3 regions of the Caldalkalibacillus salinus genome follow, and region 3 is predicted to be linked to each of the others. Evidence: riboswitches for the same ligand, from Rfam matches in the RefSeq annotation. Region 3 holds a riboswitch; each other region holds the start of a gene.
The links. Region 3 has a riboswitch for thiamine pyrophosphate ahead of JKM87_RS04720 (acetylornithine deacetylase). Riboswitches for the same ligand answer to the same signal wherever they lie in the genome.
Positions count from the first base shown of each region.

Region 1: linked by a shared signal. The riboswitch ahead of thiC (phosphomethylpyrimidine synthase ThiC) and the one ahead of JKM87_RS04720 (acetylornithine deacetylase) in region 3 are both predicted to bind thiamine pyrophosphate.
Region 2: linked by a shared signal. The riboswitch ahead of thiE (thiamine phosphate synthase) and the one ahead of JKM87_RS04720 (acetylornithine deacetylase) in region 3 are both predicted to bind thiamine pyrophosphate.

Region 1 is NZ_JAERVL010000012.1:131,643-136,137, forward strand. Features, by position in the region: gene thiC (phosphomethylpyrimidine synthase ThiC) at 73-1,830, opposite strand; TPP riboswitch at 2,099-2,214, opposite strand; gene parC (DNA topoisomerase IV subunit A) at 2,322-4,495, opposite strand, start outside.
Region 2 is NZ_JAERVL010000025.1:52,197-56,691, forward strand. Features, by position in the region: gene thiD (bifunctional hydroxymethylpyrimidine kinase/phosphomethylpyrimidine kinase) at 1-54, opposite strand, end outside; gene thiO (glycine oxidase ThiO) at 96-1,220, opposite strand; gene JKM87_RS14280 (thiazole synthase) at 1,241-2,026, opposite strand; gene thiS (sulfur carrier protein ThiS) at 2,060-2,281, opposite strand; gene thiE (thiamine phosphate synthase) at 2,265-2,900, opposite strand; TPP riboswitch at 3,053-3,160, opposite strand; gene htpX (protease HtpX) at 3,393-4,271, opposite strand; gene nfsA (oxygen-insensitive NADPH nitroreductase) at 4,381-4,495, opposite strand, start outside.
Region 3 is NZ_JAERVL010000004.1:204,221-208,715, reverse strand. Features, by position in the region: gene JKM87_RS04730 (ECF transporter S component) at 1-306, opposite strand, end outside; gene tenA (thiaminase II) at 358-1,050, opposite strand; gene JKM87_RS04720 (acetylornithine deacetylase) at 1,079-2,368, opposite strand; TPP riboswitch at 2,589-2,690, opposite strand; gene JKM87_RS04715 (hypothetical protein) at 2,885-3,829, opposite strand; gene JKM87_RS04710 (aminotransferase A) at 3,951-4,495, opposite strand, start outside.

The DNA.
Region 1 (4,495 bases), on a different contig from region 3:
ATGAAGAGATGTGCTGGAGAGTTTATCTACCGCTTTTATGAAGGTCTTCTTTCCCTAATAGGGGTTCTCTGGTTACTTGTATACCTTTGAACCTTCCTGGACAAACGCTTTTGCTTTCTCTTTCATGCCTTCCTCGATCACTTGCTCTTCGCTCATCCCTTTTTCACTTGCGAGTGCTCTAATATCATGAGAGATCCGCATTGAACAAAATTTGGGCCCACACATGGAACAGAAATGTGCTGTTTTAGCCCCTTCTGATGGCAGCGTTTCGTCATGATACTCCCGTGCTCGCTCAGGATCCAACGACAGATTAAACTGATCCTTCCACCTGAATTCAAAACGCGCCTTGGAAACAGCATCATCCCTTTTTTGAGCATGTGGGTGACCCTTCGCAAGATCTGCTGCATGCGCCGCAATTTTATAAGTGATGACCCCTTCACGTACATCATCTTTGTTCGGTAAACCTAGATGCTCTTTCGGTGTCACATAACATAGCATGGCTGTACCGTACCATCCGATCATTGCAGCCCCAATAGCTGAAGTGATATGATCATATCCCGGCGCAATATCCGTTGTAAGAGGACCTAAGGTATAGAAGGGCGCTTCTTTACAAATCTCTAACTGCTTATCCATATTCTCTTTAATCAAGTGCATGGGCACATGACCAGGCCCCTCAATCATCACTTGTACGTCATGTTTCCAAGCGATGTCCGTTAACTCACCTAGCACCTCCAGCTCTGCAAATTGGGCCTCATCATTCGCATCCGCGATTGATCCTGGACGAAGCCCATCTCCTAACGAGATCGAAATATCGTACTGCTTCAATATTTCGCAAATGTCTTCAAAATGCGTGTACAGAAAGCTCTCCTCATGGTGTGCCAAACACCATTGCGCCATGATGGACCCGCCACGGGATACTATTCCTGTCGTACGCTCGGCTGTTAGCGGTATATGGCGTAGTAAAACACCAGCATGAATGGTGAAATAATCGACACCTTGTTCGGCCTGCTCAATTAAAGTATCACGATAAACCGCCCACGTTAAATCTTCAGCGACGCCATTCACCTTTTCCAAAGCCTGATATATGGGCACTGTTCCTACTGGTACAGGAGAATTGCGTATAATCCATTCCCGTGTGGTGTGAATATGCTTACCTGTAGATAAGTCCATAATGGTGTCTGTCCCCCATCGAGTGGCCCATGTCATCTTTTCAACTTCTTCCTCTATTGAGGAATGAACAGCGGAAGTGCCAATATTGGCATTAATCTTAACATGAAAATGGCGACCGATAATCATGGGTTCACTTTCAGGATGATTGACATTAGCGGGGATAATGGCTCGGCCACGGGCCACCTCCTGACGGACAAAGTCGGGATCCATTCCTTCTCTTATAGCGATAAACTCCATCTCTGGGGTGATGATGCCCTTTTTAGCGTAGTGCATTTGAGTCACATTATGTCCTGGTTTTGCCCTCAAAGACTTTTGCTTCGTTATAGGGAACCTTTCTATGTTTGGGGATGCCATTTGGTGGGGGATTAATCCATCGTCTTCAGGTTTCAAGTTTCGACCTTCATAAAATTCAACATCTCCGCGTTCGATGATCCACGTGTGACGATGGGCTGGTAATCCTTGACGAATATCAAGGTCGACGTCGGGGTCTATATACACCCCACTCGTGTCGTAAACGCGTATAGGTTCATTCTCTACCACTTCACCTGTTGTTTCTCTCGTAGGCGTCAGTTGAATCTCTCTCATGGGCACTTTAATATCTGGTCTCGAACCCACTTTATAAACCTTTTTACTGTTTTCAAACTGTGACCTAAATGTCATGGTTAATGGATCTTGGCTTGTCAAAACAAACGCTCCTTCCCCACTCCAGTCTCTACTAGAACCACCTGAAATCCCAATACTTTGCGTAAGGTAAGGCTAAGCCTGTGTCACTTAAAAGCCTCATAAGACTAATTTAAAGCATTAAAAAACGGGTCCTAAGAATAGGAACCCGATCGGTTTTAATTGGAAACTGAAATTCACGCCAAGTCTTCATGCTGTTACATGTGTACGAATAGATGTTCATTAATGTATAACGATGATTGGCTTGTGAATGGCCCAACTACTTCCCTACGCTGGTACTAACCAGATCAGGTTCTAAGGGTCGAAGAATTTAGAACGCACTCTTCTCTCAGTCCAAGCTACAGGACTCCCCTAGTAGAGTATGAAGTTTTATATTTTAATGATGCTCATGGTTAATATTACCAAACATGACGAGATGGGTCAACCTTTATACGCAACCCCACCTATCAACATACATTTTAAATATAGAGTCACGTTTGGGTTTGATCTTCTTCAGGGCTTTGAGTGTCGTTTCCATTCTTGCTCTTCCAATGGACCTCAACCTCGGTTACACGATGAGGATTCGTTTTGAGTTCTTTGATCATTCTGGTTCCTCTACGTGCTCTTGTGTGTTGAGTCAGCTCATCAAGTTTTAATCTCTTAACGGTTTGTCTGTGAGTATGCATTTTGACAGTCTCAAAATCACGTATATCATGAAACAGTATACCGTCAACCACTTCATCATCTTTAAGGTTAATGCCCTTCACACCGCCTGCTTTAACCCCCATCACACTCACTTCTTCCTCTTCAAACCACAGGGCAAAGCTCTGTTGTGTGATCAGTAAGAGCTCATGATGCCCTTGGGTACGATACACTCGTACGACTTCATCCTCACCTTTTAGCTTTATACCCACAATAGGTTTGGAGTAACGTTGCACTTTATACTCTGATAGTTTGGAACGTTTGACCATGCCTTGCTTCGTTATGAAGAGGAGCATGTCATCCGTTTGATCAAAATCTTCTACACTGTAGGCGGACAATATACGATCATCTTTATCTATCGGGATTAAATTAGAGATATGTTGCCCCATTTCTTTCCACTTGATATCTGGTAGCTCGTGGACAGGTAGGTATAGATAATGCCCTTTTGACGTAAATAGTAATAACGTATGCGTCGTATTTGATGTGAGTAAATGGCATAATTCATCCTCATCCTTCATCCCGACCTCATCTTCATTGGAGGCGGCATACGACCTCATGCTCGTGCGCTTCACATAGCCGTCACGCGTGACGGTAACCATCACATCTTCGGATGGCACCATCACTTCTAGGCTAACCTTGAGCTCTTCTATTTCCGCCTGAACCTCCGTCATCCTAGCATCTCCGTACGTATCTCTTATCTCTTCTAATTCTTTTTTAATGACTTGTACCAACTTCTTCTCACTGGCAAGGATCGCTTCGAGCTTCTTAATCTTCTTCTCTAGCTCTTTAGCTTCCTTCTGCAACTGTGTCACATCTGTGTTCGTTAAGCGGTATAACTGTAAGCTCACAATGGCTTCCGCTTGAGGTTCTGTGAATCCAAAAGAGGAAATGAGATTACGCTTAGCATCCCCTTTATCCTTAGATGCACGAATTTTAGCTATCACATCATCTAATATGGAAAGGGCGTGTATTAGGCCTTCGACAATATGGGCGCGATCCTTTGCTTTACGTAATTCGTACTGACAACGATACGTCACCACTTCTTTTTGATGCGTCACATAAGCCTCCAATAAGCCTTTGAGGTTCATAAGTTGTGGCGTTTTATTGGATATAGCCACCATGTTAAAGTTATACGTGATTTGTAGGTCGGTATTTTTATATAAGTAATTGAGTATCCCTTCTGCATCAGCGTCCTTCTTCAAATCGATGACGATTCGTAAGCCAGTACGATCTGTTTCGTCCCTCACTTCAGCAATGCCTTCTACTTTTTTATCTATTCTAAGTTCGTCAATCTTACGCACGAGATTAGCTTTGACTACCTCATACGGGATTTCCGTGATGACGATCTGTTCCCGTCCCCCACGCATGACGTCAAAGCTCGATTTTGCTCTGACGACCACTTTTCCTTTACCCGTCTCGTAAGCTTGCTTGATTCCGTCAATCCCTTGAACAATCCCGCCTGTTGGGAAGTCTGGGCCTTTTAACACTGTCATTAACTCATCAACGGATACCTCGGACTGTTCGAGGTACATGATCACCGCATCAATGACTTCAATTAAGTTGTGTGGCGGTATATCAGTGGCATACCCAGACGATATACCGGTTGAACCGTTCACAAGTAAATGCGGAAATCTAGACGGCAATACGGTAGGTTCTTGATCGGAATCATCAAAGTTCGGTGCAAAAGTCACTGTTTGTTTGTCTATGTCTCTTAAGAGTTCAGATGCTAGGGGCGATAGACGCGCTTCTGTATATCTCATCGCCGCTTGTGGGTCCCCGTCAATGCTACCATTATTGCCGTGCATTTCTACGAGTCGTTTACGTACTTTCCACTCTTGTGACATACGCACGAGTGCATCGTACACTGACGTATCGCCGTGTGGATGGTAATTCCCGATCACAGTTCCGACCGTTTTAGCGGATTTACGAAACGGTTTGTCCGCTGTGTTCCCTTCCTGGTGCA
Region 2 (4,495 bases), on a different contig from region 3:
AGCGCCGCCTCCGCTATCAGACCCGGCGATTGTTAAAGTACGATAAACCACCATAATTCCTCCTCAGACCATACAGCTGCCCTTAGACCACAAATCTATGTGAAACGCATCGGATCAAACAGCTGTACGTTTATATTTGTTTGTTTCCCTTCATAGAGATCAGCAACAAGGGTTGCATTACGTGGGCTTAAAAGAATCCCATTTCTATAATGGCCACTAGAGATGAGCACATTTGGTAGATGAGGTAGCGTACCGATGAGGGGATAGCCATCTTGTGTGGCCGGTCTTAATCCAGCCCATTGATGGAATGGCTCCTCTTTTTCCATATAAGGAAAAAGTCTGCGACTCCATTTCTTCAAGCGCTGAATGCCTTTCTCAGTGGTTGAAACTTCAAAACCGGCTACATCTTCTGAAGCCCCACAAACAACACTACCGATTTCTTTTGATACGACATAGCCTTGGCTAGAAAACACCATATGTCTCACCTCTGTGGCTGGCCTGTTTTGGTAAGCACAGATTTGTCCTCTAATCGGAAAAACGGGAAGTTGAACGCCAAGTGTTTTTTCATAAGAAGAAGTCCACGCCCCGGTCGCTAGAATACATCGCTCAGCGTGAAAAACCCCTTGTTGTTCTGTATGCAAGTTAACGACATCTTGGGTCACTTCACCGATCGTCACTTCACCAACATGTTCCTGAACCTGGACACCTAGCCGCAGGCACGCCTCTTTTAGCGCCTGTACATAATGTGGCGCATAGAGATGGTGCTCCTCTGGATAATACATGGCCGCCGTTGCATCGGGCGTGAGATGTGGCTCCAACGCCCTAAGCTGTGGACCTTTAACGATCTCAGCCTGTACATCCCACCCGTTTTGCCATTCTAGGCGTGTCTCAAGTCCTAGCTCATCTGCTTCATGGAACACCACATGCAAACTCCCATTTGTGTTGTATTCAAAATCCATTTGTGATACTTCTTTCACGCGACTTTGCCACTCGGGATACATTTTCAGGCTTTGGTGGGCAAGGGTGAAGAAATCATCAGGATCTTCCCCTATCTCAGAGTAGGGGGCAAGCATGCCGGCTGCGGCTCCAGTTGCTTGTCCACCACATGCTCCACGTTCCAGTATTGTGATTTGATGCCCTCTAGAGGCAAGTTCAAAGGCGATGGCTAGACCGATCACACCACCGCCTACGATGATACAGGGTTGTGTTTTGCTCATCATTAATCTATCCTCTTCCCTTACTACTTAGAGATGTGTTCTAATACACTACTGGCTGTGGCGTATTTTTTCTTAGGGATCCGTCCGGCAAGGTAGGATAGCCGTCCGGCATCAATCGCTAGTTTCATCGCCCTGGCCATCTTCACTGGGTCTTTCGCTTTGGCCACTGGGGTATTCATGAGAACGCCAGACGCCCCGAGTTCCATCGCTTGAGCTACATCGCTAGCGGAGCCCAGACCAGCATCGACAATAATCGGGACATTCGCCTCTTCGACAATGAGCTGAAGGTGATAAGGGTTTAATATCCCTAATCCTGTTCCTATCGGTGCACCACCTGGCATCACAGCTGCTGCCCCCGCTTCTTCCAGCCGTTTACATAAGACCGGGTCATCTGAGGTATACGGTAAAACAACAAATCCTTCGTTCGCTAATACCTCTGTTGCTTTTAATGTTTCAACCGGATCCGGTAGCAACGTTTTTTCATTGACACTGATTTCAATCTTAATCCAATTGGATATGCCCGATGCCTTCGCGAGTCTAGCAATACGGATCGCTTCTTCCGCATTTTTGGCTCCGCTCGTATTCGGCAAATAAGTGAAGGACATCCCCTCTAAGTGCTGCAATATGGCATCTTCTTCCGGGTCTTCCAAATTCACTCTTCTAATGGCGAAGGTCAAAATCTCTGATTCGGACGCCTTGATCGCTTCTTGTTGAATATAGGGGTTCGGATATCGACCAGTTCCAATCATGAAACGCGAGCGAAACTTTTGCCCCCCTATTTCTAGAACGTCATTTTCTAAAATGTCCATTTGTGATCCTCCTCTTGGTCGCTTCGGCTTCGTTTAGCCGCCTCCCACAAAATGTACAAGCTCAATCTTCGCACCCGGTTCTAACTGATGATCCTCCCATATGGCGCGATCAATAATTTCACCGTTCACTTCGGCTACCACGTGCGCTTCTTTCAAGCCATAATGTTGAACAAGTTCTTGAACTGTTTGTAACTCCAGCTCTATTTGTTTGCCATTCACCGTTAGTTGCATGTTTGTCTCACTCTCCTCTCGCACGTTTAATCTCCTGACTAAAGGCAGCGGCGGTGGCCTTCACGTCTTCCGCACCAACGATGGCACTGATGACACAAATACGTCGGGCACCAGCCTTAAGAACGTCCTGAACGTTATGCAGTTTGATGCCACCAATGGCAACGTAAGGCATATCAACGTGTTCAGTCACCTGCTGAACGTAATCCAAGCCAACTGGGTCTACAACATCCGCCTTACTCTTCGTCTCAAACACAGGACCAACGCCGATATAATCGGCTCCATTTTTCTTGGCTTCCTGCGCTTCTTCCAGCGCGTGTGTGGAAATACCGATGATTTTATCTGGTCCGAGTATTTTCCTTGCCTCTTGTAATGGGAGGTCATCTTGCCCAAGGTGTATCCCGTCAGCGTCTACAGCGAGCGCTATATCTATATGGTCGTTGACGATAAAGGGCACATTGTATCTAGCAGTTAATGAGCGTAGCGCCTTGGCCATATCTAGCAATTCTTTTTTAGATTTGTCTTTCTCTCTTAATTGTACAATATCAGCCCCACCAAGAATCGCTTCTTCTATCACCTGTAGATAGTCCTTTCCTTGATAAAACTGTTCTCCCGTAATGACATAGAGATGGAAATCCTGCTTCAAGGTGAATCCTCCTTCATGTGTGTGTATAAACGCTCTTAGATCAATCCCGATTATAAGTTAGTACCAAAAAAATGTTAGTTCCAAAAAATGTCTGATACAAAAAGGAAGAAAGCTTCCTGTAAGAAAGCTTCCTCTTGTTCAGCCAGTATATGGACTTACGATGAAGACTTTCCTACGCTGGTACCAACCAGATCAGGTTCTTAGGGTTGTAAAAAACACCTTTACTCTCAGCCCTGTAGGGGGCACCCCTAGTCTTGTCAATCGTCTTTTAAGTTGTGACTACATGCTAAAGGCAAAGGTCATAGCTATAAGTTTGATGATCTAACCAGCCTTATTACAAGACTTTTATACTATTTCATCTCCTATTATAACATTGCGACACAGGTTTCTCTATTGTAAAGTCTCTATGTTTTATGGTCGTTTGATGTTTATACTGATGATGTCATAAAAGGTGCAGCAGAAATCTGCTGCACCCTTTTTATACTCTAATTATTATGATTCGTGTAATCTGCGTATACGTTCATTAAGATCGGGGTGACTAGAGAATAACTGAGACATCCCTTGTTTCCCACTAATTTTAAGCGTAGCGACAGACGATTGGCTATTATCCACGGCATGAACATGACGTTGTAGCGATTGTAGCGCATGAACCATCTTATCTTTACCGGCTAGGTGTGCCCCACCCTTATCAGCATGGAACTCACGGTAGCGTGAGAAGGCCATAACGGCAATGCTGCCTAGGATAGAGAACAGGATCTGGAACACGAGCACGGCAATAAAATGGACAATGCCTTGTAACTCAGGCTTGACAAAGCGTGACGCGGCAAAGGCGGCAATTCGTGCCAAGAAGACCACGAACGTGTTGACGACCCCTTGAATAAGGGTCATCGTGATCATATCGCCGTTTTCAATGTGCGCCACCTCGTGGGCTAACACCCCTTCAACAGCGTCGGAATCCATTGATTGCAATAGCCCTCTAGAAACAGCCACGAGTGAACGATTTTTGGTAGGACCTGTGGCAAAAGCGTTGACCTCTGGAGATTCGTAAATCCCAACCTCAGGCATGACCGTTATACCAGCTTTACGTGAAAGGTCGTGTACTTTATCTACTAGGGCTCTTTCAGCGGATGAAAGATTAGCATTCGGATCTAGTACGCGCACCCCCATCGCTTTTTTAGCCATCCATCTGGATATAGCCAGTGAGACGAAAGCGCCACTAAAACCGATCACGGCACTCAAAACGAGTAATTGTTGGTATTGGATCTTGCCATTATCAATGTAGCCCGTAAACCCAATCAAATTCAATACAATCATAATGGTAGCCAATACGAGTATATTGGTTAGTATAAATAGAAAAATTCTTTTACCCACTATACATCCCCCTTTAAATTTATCCCATTCTTTATGAGCTTATATATTTTTAATTATAAACGAAATAGAATCAAAATTTAGATCCCTTTTTTTGATCATTTCATGACATTTATTTTAACATAAACCCTTTACTTTGGAGAAAGGATTTCATGTGTGTTCGTCTCGGTTCACCTAACGTTTTGACCATCATGTCTGACCAAGTGTCTGTTCGCTTACCTTGCGTG
Region 3 (4,495 bases):
AATAATTTCTGCCCCAAGCCCCTGCAATACACCGTACAGTAAGACTTCTAGGCCGTACTGAGAACCTACAATATATTCCCCAGAAGCAGCCGCCGTTTCGGCTAGAAGGGCCACCCCCGGTTTGCGTATGATTAGAAATGCTACCGTAGCTGCAATAAACCACATACCGTATATCAGTTCATCGAAGTGTAAACCGAGGGGAGACACTAAATCTGAAACGGGCCCCCAAAGCTTATAAATAATAGCAAAAACCACAGAGATAACAATGGTGACCAGGATATCTGTGAGTGTTAATCTTTTTTTCATTGTCATAACTCCTTCCCGTGTCCTAGCCGACGCGTAAAACACGTTCCATTTTTATTTTGTGACAAGCCCTTCGTTAGACACAGGCCATGTTTGTTCTTGATACGCCATATCCCAGAACATGTACTCAAACTTACTCGTGCGCACGAATATATTCTCTAAGTGGGCCAACTCTTGCTCAGGCTTCCCTTCAGTTAGAAGATTAAGCTCATCAATAAGCCAATTCGCTAGTTGACCAAACTCTTCAGAGGCATACATTTGGACCCATTCGCCATAGAACTCATGCTCACTCGCACCAGGGATCTCACTTAACGCTTTCCCTATTTCAGAGTAACTCCACATACAGGGTAAAAGAGCACAAATCAGTTCAGGTAGGGTCCCGTTTTGTGCGACTTGAAGCATGTAATGAGAGTAAGCAAGCGTCACCGCTGCCGGCTCTGCTTCCTCTAATTCCTCAGCGGTAATATCAAACTTTTTGGCATATTGACGGTGAACATCCATCTCTACATTGAGCGTAGCGTCTAGCAATTTGGCAAACTCCCCCATGGTGCGCACATCGTCAGCCTTAACCGCCCCTAAGGCAAATAGCTTGGCAAAGTCTTTAAGATATAAATAGTCTTGAATCATAAAGTATCTGAACTTCTTTACATCTAAAGTGCCCTCACCTATCTCTTGCACAAACGGATGTTGATGATTCGCTTCCCATATGGGGTGAACTTTTTGATGTAAGCGATCTGTAAATGTCATCACACATTTATCCCCTTTCATTATGTATCTATGTTTTTTTCTGGTGGCTCCAGGTGTAGATCGTTTGAACCATGACCTTGGTAAAGTGGATCAGTTGCGCAATGCTTAAACTTTCGTTAACAGAGTGTGCTTCACGCATCTCTCCAGGGCCATAGATAACCGTTGGTATACCGGCTTCTCCCAGCCATCCTCCATCCGTAACTGACGTTGACATGCCAACCTTTGGTGCTTCTCCTACAACTGACTGATGGGCAGACATGAGTGATTGCACACCGGGATGTTCGATGTCGATGTCCAATGACGGAAAAATTTCACCTTTGTCTTCAATCATAGAGGTTCCCCCCCACTCAAACGTAGGTGGATGCTCCCTGAGCCAGGGATCTGCTGCGGCGACTTGCCGTATATAGTCTTCTACTTCCTGTGCAACCTGCTGGTGTGACTCATCCGGGTAAAAGTGTACCGTCACCCACAGCTTACATTCATCTGCAATAAAGGCCGGGTGGCGTCCACCTTCTATGACAGCGGGATTAATTGTATTCGTACCGTGAGGAAAACCGGGATAAGATTTTGTCACCGCCCAGTGACGCTCCAGTTCTTGTAAGCCTTGAATGATCTTTGCCATTTTTTCAATCGCACTAGCCCCAAAAAGGCCACCACCAGCATGTATCATGTGACGCCGTGTGCCGTCGTGAAAGGTAGTTGGACTCTTAATAGTGATCCACCCGGTTATGACACCCCCTTGACCGTGAATGTTCAAATCACTCGTATCGACCACGATTGCAAAATCAGCACCATAGCCCTTGCGACAACACTCAAGCGTCCCCGCTTCTCCAACCTCTTCTCCTATAACTGATTGCAGTATGACATCGCCTGGCAATTGAATACCGTTCTGTTCTAGTAGCTTTAGCGCAAAAAGGACGCCAGCCATGCCCCCCTTCATATCAGCTGATCCTCTGCCGTAAATTCTGCCATCCTTCACCAACGGCTCAAAAGGGGAGGACGTCCACCCTTCATCATCCACTTCGGCCACGTCAATATGTCCATTGATGATTAAGCTGTGATACGTCTGTGAGTGTATGCCCTTCTTAACCCCCACCACATTTGGGTCTCCAGGATATACCTCCCACATATCGGTCTCAAAGTCCATATCTCTGAGATACTGAGCGATAAACCTTTGCGCTTCTGAAGTGTTTCTTGCAGGCGGACTAGGTGTCTCAAAGGTGATGAGTGTTTTCAGTAACTCGATAAGTTCGTCCTTCCGTGTGTCCACCTGCTGCATTAAGTGGTCTAACGTTTGCTGTTTAATTTGTATTGACACTTTGACTTATTGCCTCCTTTCCGGTCGACCTCCCTCTAATCTGACCCTAAACGTTTCAAACATATAAAAAACCACCTTCCGTAAAAGGAAAGTGGTTAACTTCTAATGTATAGACGTCACTCCGTCGATGATATCCCAATAATGCCAGTAAAAGTGTTCAAGTTTCTTTTAGTTATACACTTACACTTGAACCACTTGGCTCATTTGGGATAAACAACTACCGGTTCGACCACCACTTCCCTACGCTAGTATGATCTAGATCAGGTTCAAGGGTTAAGGCCAACGCCTCTCTCAGCTACAAAGAGCACCCCTAGCGGTAAAACGTATGTTGTTGTCTGTTTTTAATTCTTATAGACGTCGCTTCTAAATCGCATGTTAGATAAATCAAGCTTAATACATATTTATCATAAAAGGTGAAAATGTGCAAGTTGTAAAGCGATACACCATTCATATATGACATCTGAAGGAGCCGGAGATAGACGTCATTTTTACCTATCCCGTATTTTTAATAAAATATTATTGCGCCTTTTTTATAGTATCAATTCTACGATGTTCCGTTTGCTCACGTTCACGGTGTATTTTTTCACGCTCTTTATTAATCTCTCTTACCACATCGTCTACTTGGTGATAGACCTGTTCTGCTTGTTCAAGGGAATCATTTATTTTTCCGTGCACCGTCCAATCCACAATAAAACCGTCGAAAAAGTAATCGGCAAATGATAAAAATTCACCAATGTCAATATGTACATGCCCAAACTGTCTTTGGATGTCCTTGAGCTCGGACTCAAATTTTCTTAGGGCATTTTGTGCGCTGTGTATTTCACCCTTCGCCGTATCGAGATGATCATGCTTTATCGCTGTAGAGATTAATCCCCCGCCGAATAGATCAAAGGTCGACCATCCCTTCGCTTTATCCAGAGATTCTATCACATGCGAGAGCTTCGATAGGGCAGATTGTCCCGCTTGAATCGCTTCATCATATTCCTTTAATTCAGAGCTCAACTCTGCCTTTTTCTCTGAAAGTGCAAATAATTCTTCCGACCAAACCGTGGCTGTATCCTTAATCAGCGCCTCTTTTTCCTGTAATAGTGTCTCGTATGTTTGATCGACATGATGAAGTGGGGCCAGTAAAGATGAGAGTTCAATCATTTCTGATTTCATATCTTCCACCGTATGTACGGCTTCATCATACTTTAATTTTGCGGCCACCGCCTCTTGTCTTTCTTTTTCTAGACGCTCTAACTTTTTTCCAATCACCGTGTAAAGGAAGTTAGACACCGACAACCCTTCTAGCTTTTTAACATCTTCCTCTTCTTTTTCCAAGAGATGTCCTAGGCGCTTTTCCTTCTGCTCTTCTTCCTTCAATTGCGCTTCTAGTTCCCGATACATTGCCGTCCATTTTGCTTTTTGTCTTTTCTGATCTACGACCGTTTCTAACCGTTCATTCAGATCTGCCAACATGAGTGCTTCCTCCTTTCCTATTCTTAATAGTACGATACATCACGTGCCAAGTTTCAGGGGTATATTCCGTGTGCTTGATCATAATAGGTCCTTAGCCCCGATATGATCTCTATCGTTCCGCCTAAGATAGCGAATGGAGGAAACGTTGTAATCGATCAGCACCCTCTTCTAAAATGTCATCATGATAAGCATACGATATACGGACATAGCCTTCCCCGTAATTTGAAAAAGCGCTGCCTGGTACGATGGCGAGTTTCTGCTCTTCTAGTAATTGTGAGGCGAAATCAAAAGATGGTCTCTGCCACTTTTTAATAGAGGGGAATATATAGAACGCACCACTCGGTTTGACAAAGTCGATGCCCATATCCTCTAGTCGCTTGATCATATAATCTCGTCTGCGTGCATATACACGTTTCATTTCCTCTGCATCTCGTTCTCCCACGGTTAGCGCCTCAATCGCTGCATGTTGACTGATTGAACTCGTACAGCTGACATTATACTGGTGAACCTTAAGCATATGCTTGGCTAGAAATGCCGGTGCAAATGCAAAACCCATACGCCAACCGGTCATTGCATGTGACTTAGACAAGCCGTTAATTACGATGGTTTTGTCCCGTAATTCTGGATATTGGGCGATAGACACATGGGACTGGTCATATATCAGTT